DNA from 2 places in the Rahnella sp. WP5 genome. Region 2 is predicted to be linked to the other one. Evidence: predicted binding sites of a transcription regulator. Region 2 holds the regulator's gene; the other holds the start of a gene.
What was found. Region 2 encodes CRP, which controls carbon source genes, mostly activating them, when cyclic AMP is high. Its sites were predicted from a motif close to ATGTGANNNNNNTCACAT; they were not measured.
Positions count from the first base shown of each region.

Region 1 (5,905 bases), 360 kb from region 2:
CGGCACTTTCTCGCCTTTGAGTACTTTATCTGCAGTCTGAACGCCGATCACACCGATTTGTTCAGGACGCTGTGCCACAGTCGCGCCCATTTTGCCGCTGTTAACGGCTTTGATACCGTCGTCGGTGCCATCAAAGCCAACGACCAGCACATCCGTTTTACCGGCAGTCTGCAGGGCGCGCAATGCACCGAGCGCCATTTCGTCATTCTGAGCGAACACGGCCTGCACGTCCTGATGCGCAGTCAGCAGATTCTGCATGACGTTCAGGCCCTTGGTGCGGTCGAAGTCAGCAGGCTGGCTGGCGAGGATCTGGAAATGGTGTTTTTCAGCGGCCTGAGCGAAACCTTTACCGCGTTCACGGGCAACCGACGTCCCGGCGATACCTTCGAGTTCAATGACTTTAGCGTTTTCGCCCAGTTTTTTGGCGATGTAATCACCGGCCATTTTCCCCCCGAAGGCGTTATCAGACGCGACGTGGCTGGCGACAACACCCTTAGTAGCCTGACGGTCAAGGGTGATCACCGGGATTTTCGCCTGGTTTGCCATCGCAACGGCATTGCCTACCGCATCAGAATCCGTCGGGTTGATCAGCATCAGCTTGGTGCCACGAACCGTCAGGTCCTGAACGTTTGCCAGCTCTTTCGCCGGGTTGTTCTGAGAATCAAGAACCACCAGGTTATAACCCAGTTTGTCCGCTTCTTTTTGCGCGCCGTCTTTCATGGAGACGAAGAACGGATTGTTCAGCGTGGAAACGACCAGCGCAATGGTGTCTTTCGCCAGAACGTTAGCACTGAAAGAAGCGGTGATAGCTGCGGCGGAAACCCAGACAGCCAGTTTTTTCATATTCATGGTCATAAGTCCTGTAGGAGAGTTTATTTGTTGCTTTTGTTATCCACCAGAACCGCCAGCAGGATGACAACTGCTTTTACGATCATCTGGTAGTAGGAAGAAACACCTAATAAGTTCAAACCGTTATTCAGGAAGCCAAGGATCAATGCACCGATCAGCGTTCCAACAATGCGTCCTTTACCCCCGGACAGGCTGGTTCCCCCTAATACCACTGCGGCAATCGCATCCAGCTCATAACCCGTACCTGCGTTGGGCTGCGCAGAAGATAAGCGCGCCACTTCGATGATACTGGCCAGAGCGGCTAACAAACCACACAGGGAGTAGACGATAATTTTGACTTTATCGACGCTGATACCTGACAGACGCGTAGCGGATTCGTTACCGCCCAGCGCGTAGATATAGCGCCCCAGCCGGGTGTGATGCAGCATGTACCATGCCGCAATAAACACCACAGCCATCAGCCAGACGGGTGTCGGGATACCCAGCGGGCGACCGATACCAAACCAGCCAAAAACATCAGCGACATCATTAAAGCCGGTACTGATCGGGCTGCCGTTGGTGTACACCATCGTAATACCGCGCAGCAGCAACATCATGACCAGCGTAGCGATAAACGCCTGGACTTTCCCTTTGGCCACAATCATTCCGGTGACGCCACCCACAGCCGCACCTAACGCCAGCGCGGCGCAAACGGCAACAAACGCATTCACTTCCAGCCCGACAATCGAGGCGGCAACGGCGCCGGTCAGCGCCAGCAAAGAGCCGACGGATAAATCGATCCCGGACGTCAGGATCACCAGTGTCATGCCGACGGCCATAATGGCGTTAACGGATGTTTGCTGAAGGATGTTAAACAGGTTATTGACCGTAAAGAAATTCGGGCTCATGGAAGAGACCACGGCAATCAACACCAGCAGCGCAATCAGAGACTTTTGCTCCAACAACCACTCTTTACTGATCCAGCGCTTTTTGGCTGGCAATGTCTGAGAACTCATATCTGATTACTCCTGCGTCACGCCGTATTGCTTGCCGACAGCGGCAGCCATCAACACTTCCTGCGTAGCCTGTTCTATCGGGAATTCACCGCTTAAATGGCCTTCATGCATCACCAAAACCCGGTCACTCATACCGATCACTTCCGGCATTTCTGAGGAAACCAAAATGATACTCAGCCCTTCGCGCTTGAACTGGTTTATAAGCTGGTAAATCTCTTTCTTGGCACCAACGTCAACGCCGCGCGTCGGTTCATCGAGGATCAGGACTTTCGGCCGCGTCATTAATCCACGGGCAATTGCCACTTTTTGCTGATTACCGCCGGAAAGCAGGCCGATGGTCTGCATCATCGACGGCGTTTTGATATTGAAGAGGCGGATGAAATCGCCGACAGCCTGCTGTTCTTCCGCATGTTTAAGACGTCCGCCAGCGTGGCTGAAATAACGCAGCGCCGTCAGCGACATGTTTTCTTTCACTGACATGCCCAGAACTAAGCCATCGCGCTTGCGGTCTTCAGAGATATAAACAATGCCGTTTGCCAGCCCGTCCTGCGGTGAGTGTGTCACCACTTCGCGACCATCAAGCGCCACATAACCACTTTTACGCGGTAAGGCTCCGTAGAGAATTTTCATCAGTTCGGTACGGCCTGCGCCCATCAGACCGGAAATCCCCAGAATTTCGCCGCTGTACAGATCAAAGCTGACGTTATCCACGCCCGGCCCGCTGACATCGCGTACCTGCAAACGCAGCGCACCGCGTTCATGATTAATGCGCGGGTATTGCTCTTCGAGGCGACGGCCCACCATCATTTCAATCAGCGTGTCTTCTTCAAGCGAACTGACCGGCCGCTCGGCGATGAACTGCCCGTCACGGAACACCGTCACGTCGTCGCAGATTTCGAAAATTTCTTTCATGCGGTGGGAGATATACACCACACCGCAACCGGCGGCTTTCAGTTCCCGGATCACGTTAAATAAAGAAGCGGTTTCGGTATCGGTCAGGGCATCCGTCGGTTCATCCATAATGATGACTTTGGATTCAAAGCTCAGCACTTTGGCAATTTCGACCATCTGCTGGTCGCCGATGGATAAATCGCCTACCAGCCGGTCGCTTTTGTAACGCAGATTCAGGCGCGCCAGCAGTTTATCGGCCTCGGCATACATCTTTTTCCAGTTGATGCGGCCAAAACCGTTCACAAACTCACGACCCAGGAAGATATTTTCAGCAATCGTCAGTTGCGGGATCAGGTTCAATTCCTGATGAATGATACCAATCCCGGCTTCCTGAGAGGCTTTAGGGCCACTGAAAACCGCTTCCTTGCCAAGAAAATGCACTGAGCCGGCATCTTTCTGATAGATGCCGGTCAGCACTTTCATCATGGTGGACTTGCCCGCGCCGTTTTCTCCCACCAGCGCCATTACACGTCCCGGATAGACGCTGAGCGCCGCGCCGGAAAGTGCTTTTACGCCGGGAAAGGCTTTATCAATGCCTGTTAGTTGCAGCAAAGGTTGCATAAAGGCCTCAGAAGGTTACGCCGGCACACAGAATAACGTTCGCATAAGGCGAACATTCCCCGCTGCGGATCACAGCCCGACTTTTTTCGCTTTGTGCTTTGAATGACTCATGACTGACGTAATCCAAAGCAATGGTGTTTCCCTGGTGTTGTTCGAGTTGTGTCAATTGGGCGAGCAACGCTTCATGGAGTTGAGGATTTTTAGTGAGGATTTCCTCGGCGAGGATAGCCCGCTCAACCTGCATCTCATGTGTCACTACCTCTAAGACTTGTAAAAAGGTGGGAACTCCCTGGGTCAGGGCCAGATCGATGCGTTGGCAAGCTGCTGGCACCGGAAGTCCGGCATCGCCAATAACCAGCTGATCGGTGTGACCTAACCGGGCAATAACATGTGAGATTTCGGCATTTAACAGCGGTGACTTCTTCATTGTGAACTCCTACAGCGAAACGTTTCGCTCACCAATGAGTTTATAAAGATCCCCGGCCATCGCAACGGAGTTATGATGGAATTGTGATCAGCGTCGAAACGTTTCGCTGAATAATTAAGAAACCGCAGGGAAATTTGAGTTAGTCGTTTCAGAAAGGAGAAAGCGAAAATAAAACAGGGCACCCGAAGGTGCCCTGCGAGCAGTAGAAATGAGGATCAGATTTCTACCTGCGTACCGAGTTCGATTACGCGGTTCGGCGGAATTTCAAACTGATCCGGCGCACGTAAGGCGTTGCGGCTGAGCGCCATAAAGAGTTTGCCACGGAAGTAGAGATACCAGGGGCGCTTGGTCAGGATCAGTGATTCGTGCGACATAAAGAATGACGTTTCCATCATCCGGCACGGCAATCCTTCCAGACCGCAACGGTGGAACACTTCCTCCACGTTCGGCGTTTCTTTAAATCCGTAGCTGGCGACCACACGCCAGAACGTCGGCGAAAGCTGTTCGATGGTGACGCGCCGGACGTTATGTACATAAGGCGCATCTTCGGTGCGTAACGTCAGCAGTACCACACGCTCATGCAACACTTTGTTGTGTTTGAGATTGTGCAGCAACGCAAACGGAATGACGTTGATGGCGCGCGACATATACACAGCCGTACCCGGAACACGCACCGGCGGGGATTTCTCCAGAGAGGCGATCATCGCTTCCAGGGAATTCCCATGCTCGTTCATGCGGCGCATAAGGCGGAAGCGCTCGCTTTTCCAGGTCGTCATAACGATAAACATGCCCAAACCCAGCGTCAGCGGCAACCAACCGCCGGAGAACAGTTTAGTAGCGTTCGCCGCGAACAGCGGGATATCCATAAACAGCAGACCGATCAGCAAAAGCCCGACCAGGAAAGGTTTCCAGTGCCAGTTTTTGAGTGCCACCGTACAGGAAAGAATACTGGTCAGCACCATCGTACCGGTCACTGCGATACCGTATGCCGCTGCCAGATTGCTCGAATGCTCGAAGCTGGCGATAACGATAACCACCGCAAAGTAAAGCAACCAGTTAATGGCCGGGATGTAAATCTGGCCCGCTTCCATTTCTGAAGTGTGGATGATGCGCATTGGCGGTAGATAGCCTAAACGCACAGCCTGACGCGTCAGGGAAAACACGCCGGAAATCACCGCCTGAGAGGCAATAATGGTCGCGAGTGTTGCCAGCACCAGTAACGGGATCAAAGCCCAGTCAGGCGCCAGCAGAAAGAACGGGTTCTTAATCGACTCCGGATCTTTGAGCAGCAATGCGCCCTGACCGAAGTAGTTCAGCACCAGAGAAGGCAGCACCACGGTGAACCAGGCCAGACGGATCGGGAATTTCCCGAAGTGGCCCATATCCGCATACAGCGCTTCCACGCCGGTAATCGACAGAACGACCGCGCCAAGTGCCAGGAAGGAAAACGACTTATGCTCGATAAAGAAGTTAACCGCCCACATCGGGTTCATGGCGCGAAGTACTTCAGGGTTCTGCATGATGCTGTTCACGCCGAGAACAGCCAGCGTCAGGAACCACAACAACATCACCGGCGCAAACAGTTTGCCCACGATGCCGGTGCCGTGTTTCTGAATAATGAAAAGCAGCGTCAGGACAGTAATAGATAAAGGGACGATATAAGGATCGAGTGAAGGTGCTGCGATTTCCAAACCTTCCATCGCGGAAAGAACAGAAATAGCCGGAGTGATCACCACTTCACCATAGAAGAAACTTCCGCCGATCAGGCCGAGAATAACCAAAACGGCAGTGGTGCGTGCCGAGGTGTTTCTGCCCGCCAGAGACATCAGCGTCAGAATACCGCCTTCGCCTGCGTTGTCCGCCCGCATCACGTAAGTGAGGTACTTGAGCGAAACAATGAGGATTAACATCCAGAAAATCAGAGAGAGAAAACCAAAAACGACGCTGGGTTCAACGTTGAAACCATAGTGACCAGAAAAACACTCTCTTAAGGTGTAGAGAGGACTGGTACCAATGTCGCCATAGACCACACCAATGGCGGCCAGGGTTACTGCTGGGAGTGACCGTTTATGTTCAGTGCTCATATTTCGTTTCTTTTTTGCTCGAACATCCGTAAGCGATG
Region 1 covers NZ_JQJR01000007.1:394,946-400,850, reverse strand. Annotated here, with positions in the region: gene rbsB (ribose ABC transporter substrate-binding protein RbsB) at 1-849, opposite strand, end outside; gene rbsC (ribose ABC transporter permease) at 873-1,844, opposite strand; gene rbsA (ribose ABC transporter ATP-binding protein RbsA) at 1,851-3,356, opposite strand; gene rbsD (D-ribose pyranase) at 3,364-3,783, opposite strand; gene kup (low affinity potassium transporter Kup) at 3,999-5,867, opposite strand.
Region 1: a site for CRP is predicted at 3,865-3,882, ahead of rbsD (D-ribose pyranase). Genes of this name have one in related genera too.

Region 2 (5,905 bases):
TACGCCTCGCACCGTCACAGCCCGTACAAAAGTAAGATCATCGCTTTCCATAATGCCTTCCACGGTCGCACGCTGTTCACGGTTTCCGTGGGTGGCCAGCCGAAATACTCCGACGGCTTCGGCCCGAAACCCGCTGATATTGTGCACGTGCCGTTCAATGACCTGGATGCCGTAAAAGCGGTGATCGACGACCACACCTGCGCCATTGTTGTCGAGCCTGTGCAAGGGGAGGGCGGTGTCACGCCTGCGACCAAAGCGTTTCTGCAAGGTCTGCGCGAGCTTTGTGACAAACATCAGGCGCTGCTGGTGCTGGATGAAGTACAAAGCGGCATGGGGCGCAGCGGCAAGTTGTTCAGCTACATGCATTACGGCGTGACACCGGACATCCTGACCACTGCCAAAGCGCTCGGCGGTGGTTTCCCGGTTTCCGCCATGCTGGCAACCGAAGACGTGGCCTCGGTGATGGAACCGGGCAAACATGGCACCACCTACGGCGGTAACCCGCTGGCCTGCGCCGTCGCTGAAGCCGCGCTGGATATCATCAATACGCCAGACGTGCTGGCCGGGATCAACGAGCGCCGCGAGAAATTCATCAGCGCGCTGGAGGCCATCAACCAGAAATATCACATCTTCAGAGAGTTCCGCGGCCAGGGTTTGCTGATCGGCGCCGAGCTTTCTGATGCGTATAAAAACCGCGCCGGAGAATTCCATGCCGCCGCCGCCGACTGCGGGCTGATGATGCTGGTCGCCGGACCGAATGTCATGCGGTTTGCGCCATCGCTTGTGATCGACTTCGCGGATATTGAAGAGGGGATGGGAAGGTTTGAGAAAGCAGTGGGGAAAGTTTGCGGGGGGTGAGCCCCACGCCTCCGTCTTTAAACGCTTGATCGAGACAATTTCGGTTTCTCACTAACATTTATCACATGGCCTCTCGCGCCGAAACCGACCAAGAGGGAAAAGTGCTTTTTCCCTCTTGGATCTCCCTTCGCTTTTTCACTGCGCGCTGTCGCGGGCACGGTGGACATGTTCTGGCGCATTAGTGTGTGGCGCAAAATGTCATCGCTGCGCGATTCCCGAATTTCAGGCTTCGAGCCTAAGGTCTCGAACCGTTCATTCGGTGCCATTTTTGAGCACGCCAATCGACATTTCTAAAAGATAAAACCCTTCTGCTTTTGAATTTAGAATCCTGCGGGCGAATCAGAAATCTTGCTGAACGGAGCGGCTTCGAGACCAGTGGCTCGAAGACCGAGAGAAGGAACCGCAACGCGGCAAGATTTCCAGCCTGTCGCTGTGGTTGCTGGAACATAGCCTACGAGCGAAGCGCGCAGTTTAAGACGTGGAGATTCCAAAGAGGGCTCGTCTTAGCCCTCTTTGGTCGGTTTCGGCTCGGTGAGTTAAGCGAACACGGCAATTGAAAAACCGAAACTTTCTCAATCCGTTTAAAAGAACGCCAGTACACGGCATCCGTACTTGAGAAACCGAGATATTCGCAATTTCAAAAAGCAGTCTGGCTGCAAGCCAGTAAAACGGGGATTTGAAAGGGGCATCCCCCTTCACGCCCGCCGCGTCAGCCAGATCCCATGATGCGGCCTCTGCTTCCACGCCAGTGACGAGATGGTATGCATCACGCTGAGATGTGAAATTACGCGCCGCAGATGGCGTTCCATTTCGGTCAGTGGCATATCCGGGTGAAGTTCCGGCGCATTAAACAGGTTGTTCTCGCTGCCCGGCCCGTCGTAGAGCAGTCGTTGCTGACAGCTTTGCAGCGCGATTTCGCAGGTCTGTAAATACTCTGTCGCCAGTTTTTCCGGCAGCATGTAATGCTCGCGGGCGAGGATCGTCATCGCGTTGATATGCTCAACCACAAACTGACTGTGCGTCACCCACAAACGCATATCCGCCAGATAATGTGAGTTAAAACCCGGCTCCTGCATCGCCTGATTTAGCGAAGTGAACAGCTTATTGTGCGCCTGATTGACCTGCATACGGGTGTACGCCAGTTTGGCGGTGTCGGGGCTTTCCTCGAGCAGCAGGCGGATAGCGTCCTGATAGATTTCCAGCGCCTGGTGTGCATTCTGGCGCAGCAAACCGCTTTGCCATTGCGGCCACAGCCAGATAGTGCCACCAAAGGCCAGCGCGCAGCCGATCAGGGTATCGACCAGTCGTGGTACCAGAAAATGCACGCCGTTCATCGCCAGCAATTGCAGGGTATACACTGCAGTCACCGTCATGCCGACCATCGCCAGTCCGTAGTTTTTGCGCAGAACGGTATAGGACAACAGGGTGATCAGCAACATGCACAGCAGCGTGGTGCCTTCCGGCAGTTCCAGTTTGAGCAAGCCTGAGGCAATCAGCAATCCGGCCAGCGTACCGAGTGCACGGTGCTGGATCCTCACCCGCGTGGCGTTATAACCGTTCTGGCTGACCAACATGATAGTCAGCAAGATCCAGTAGGGTTTGGGCAAATTGAAGAACAGACCCAGACTGCTGCCAATCGCCAGAATAATGCCCAAACGTGCGGCATTACGCAGTGCCACGGATTTGAAGGAAAGATAGCTTTTCAGCGCGGGCCAGAAGGGCAAACGCGGCTGGGTGTTCATCAGGTCACGTTTGTACAACGGCCGCTGTGTGCGTAACAGACGGGCAATGCGGCTGAAATGGTAATAACAAAACTGACCTACCGGATTGTCCGGGTTGCGCGCGGCGATTTTCTCCAGCGCGGTCAGCTCATTGGCCATCGTAAAGCGCCCGGATAAACGGTGATAAAGAATATCGTCGGCAATCACCCGAAGACGGGTGGAAATCACCTGCGCATTTCGGCGGATAACCGCTTCGGCATGGCTTTCCTCCACCAGTTTCTGCACTTCTTCCGGCTGATGCAGGCTCACTGTAATATGCTCCTGCAAATCGAGCGCCACCTGAAAACGCTGAAACAGCCGTTTATGGTGATGATGATGTCCGTGCTGGGGCAACATGTGTAATTGCTGATAAAGCAGGGCAATCAGGTCGATAACCTGCTGCTGGCGGGTTAGCAGTGGGGGTAACGCGGTTTCGGGATCGGTGTGTTGCGTCAGCAGGCTGTACTTAGCTTCGAAATAATCCGCGAGTTGCAGATAGAGCTGGCTGAGCGTTTCGCGCATCGGCTGTTCTTCCGAAATACGAAACCACGCCCAGTTAAACAATCCGTACCAGGCTGTGCCAGCGGCGAACAACACCGGGGCCTGCCACATCGGGCGCACGCCCACCATACTCAGCGTGAAGATAGTCGCCACCAGCGCACCGGGCAACAGGCGCGCATGCAGCGGGCTGATTTCACCGGTGACGCCCAGCAGTAACGCCAGCGACAGCATGATCAGCGGCAGCGGTATATGCCAGCTTTCGAGCATCAGTTGCAGCAGAAGGCTGCTCACGGCAAAGAGTGAACCGCCGACGAGCAGGCGTTTGAAAAAGCGTTTATGCGGGGTATCCAGACCGGCGATGTTACAACAGGCCGGGCAGAGGGAAAACAGCAGGCCCATTTGCAAATTGCCAAACAGCCAGCAAATGCCAACAGGTAAGCACAACACCAGCGTCTGGCGCAGCGCGTAGTTCACTTCAGGATGGTAAAACAGTCTTCGCCATAGCGTCATGGGTAAAGCTTAGCCCATAAAAAAGGCGCGACAGTGTTTTGCCGCGCCAATTTTTGAGGGATTAACGTGTGCCGTAAACGACAATCGTTTTACCGTGTGCGGAGATCAGGCTCTGATCTTCCAGCATTTTGAGAATGCGTCCGACTGTTTCACGTGAACAACCGACGATTTGGCCAATTTCCTGGCGGGTGATCTTGATTTGCATCCCGTCCGGATGGGTCATTGCATCAGGCTGTTTAGCCAGATTGAGCAAGGTTTGAGCGATACGACCGGTAACGTCAAGGAAGGCAAGGTTGCCGACTTTCTCTGACGTCACTTGCAGACGGTTTGCCATCTGCGCGGAGAGACGCATCAGAATATCCGGGTTAACCTGAATCAGCTGGCGGAATTTTTTATACGAAATTTCAGCCACTTCACAGGCAGTTTTAGCACGTACCCAGGCACTGCGTTCCTGACCTTCTTCGAAGAGTCCCAGCTCACCGATGAAGTCACCTTGGTTAAGGTAGGACAGTATCATTTCCTTGCCTTCTTCATCTTTAATCAGGACAGCAACTGACCCTTTCACGATGTAGTAAAGCGTTTCGGCTTTTTCACCCTGGTGAATCAGCGTACTTTTAGAAGGATACTTATGTATATGACAGTGAGACAGGAACCATTCAAGAGTCGGGTCTGTTTGTGGCTTGCCGAGAACCATTTGCTATTATCCTCTGTTGTTATCGCTGCCCAAAATCACAGGGCTCAGAGTTCCCTGTACGGCACTTCAAATCCAAAGCGCCCTTTCAGCATATAACTCTCCAGAAATGCTGCAAGCGGATGTCGGAGTGCAACAGCCTGTTTATTGCTGTCATCACCGTGGGTTCTGTACTTAAACCGCAAAAACCGTCACCGCAATTTACTGGAAAGTATGTTTCGGCTTTGTTTGTAGCACAGGTTTGAGATGCTGTCTTCTGTTGTCTCGCTTCAGCATGATGGCGATCGGGTTACGTTGCCAGATTTTAGGTGAAAGGGTACTCTGAGAGCAGATTTCGACAAGTTTATTCACCGGGAGAATAGTTCATGCATGCACGTGTCAAATGGGTTGAAGGACTGACATTTTTAGGTGAGTCTGCATCGGGTCATCAGATTTCAATGGATGGAAACGCGGGTGATAAAGCCCCAAGCCCGATGGAAATGTTACTGATGTCCGCAGGGGGGTGTAGTGCAATCGACGTGGTGTCAATTTTGCAAAAAGGTCGTAATGACGTGCGTGATTGTGAAGTGAAGCTGACCTCACAACGCCGCGAAGAAGCGCCGCGTCTGTTCACTCACATCAATCTGCATTTTATCGTCACCGGTAAGGATCTGACCGATAAGATTGTTGAACGCGCAGTCAGCCTGTCTGCCGAAAAATACTGTTCTGTGTCTCTGATGCTGGGGAAAGCGGCCACAATCACCCACAGCTTTGAAGTGATTGCAGCCGAATAAAGTTTACTCGATCTTCTTGCCTTCCATCAGGCGCTGCACCAGCGGCGCCATGATCAGCTCCATCGCCAGCCCCATTTTGCCGCCCGGCACCACCAGTGTTTTGATGTGCGAGATAAACGACCCTTGCAGCATGGCCAGCAGATACGGGAAATCGATGTCATCCAGCCCCTGAAAATGAATCACCACAAAGCTTTCATCCAGTGACGGAATGGCTTTGGCGGCAAACGGGTTCGAGGTATCGATGGTGGGTACCCGCTGGAAATTGATGTGCGTGCGGGAAAACTGCGGGGTAATGTAATTGATATAGTCATCCATCGAACGCACGACGGAATCCATCACCGCTTCACGGGAATGCCCGCGCTCGCCGGTATCGCGCACCAGTTTCTGGATCCATTCGAGGTTGACGATAGGCACCACGCCGACCAGCAGGTCGACCTGCGCGGCAACGTCAATTTTGTCCGCCACCACACCACCGTGTAACCCTTCGTAAAACAAAATATCCGTCGGTTCCGGCAACGCCTGCCACGGCGTAAAGGTACCCGGCACCTGATTGTAGGGAACGGCTTCGTCATAAGTATGCAGATACTTACGTGAACGGCCAGTGCCGGTTTTACCGTATTCGATAAAGCTTTTTTCCAGCAAACCAAAGTCATTGGCTTCCGGCCCGAAGTAGCTGATATGACGTCCCAGATCGCGCGCCTTGCGTATTGCCGCATCCATTTCAGGACGGGTGAAATGATGAAAACTGTCACCTTCCAGTTCCGCCGCACGCAAACCAAGCTGCTGAAATATTTTACGAAATGCCACGCTGG
Region 2 covers NZ_JQJR01000007.1:34,776-40,680, reverse strand. Annotated here, with positions in the region: gene EX31_RS04630 (bifunctional acetylornithine/succinyldiaminopimelate transaminase) at 1-858, shown strand, start outside; gene EX31_RS04625 (YccS/YhfK family putative transporter) at 1,554-3,629, opposite strand; gene crp (cAMP-activated global transcriptional regulator CRP) at 3,691-4,323, opposite strand; gene EX31_RS04615 (OsmC family protein) at 4,686-5,093, shown strand; gene EX31_RS04610 (phosphoribulokinase) at 5,097-5,905, opposite strand, start outside.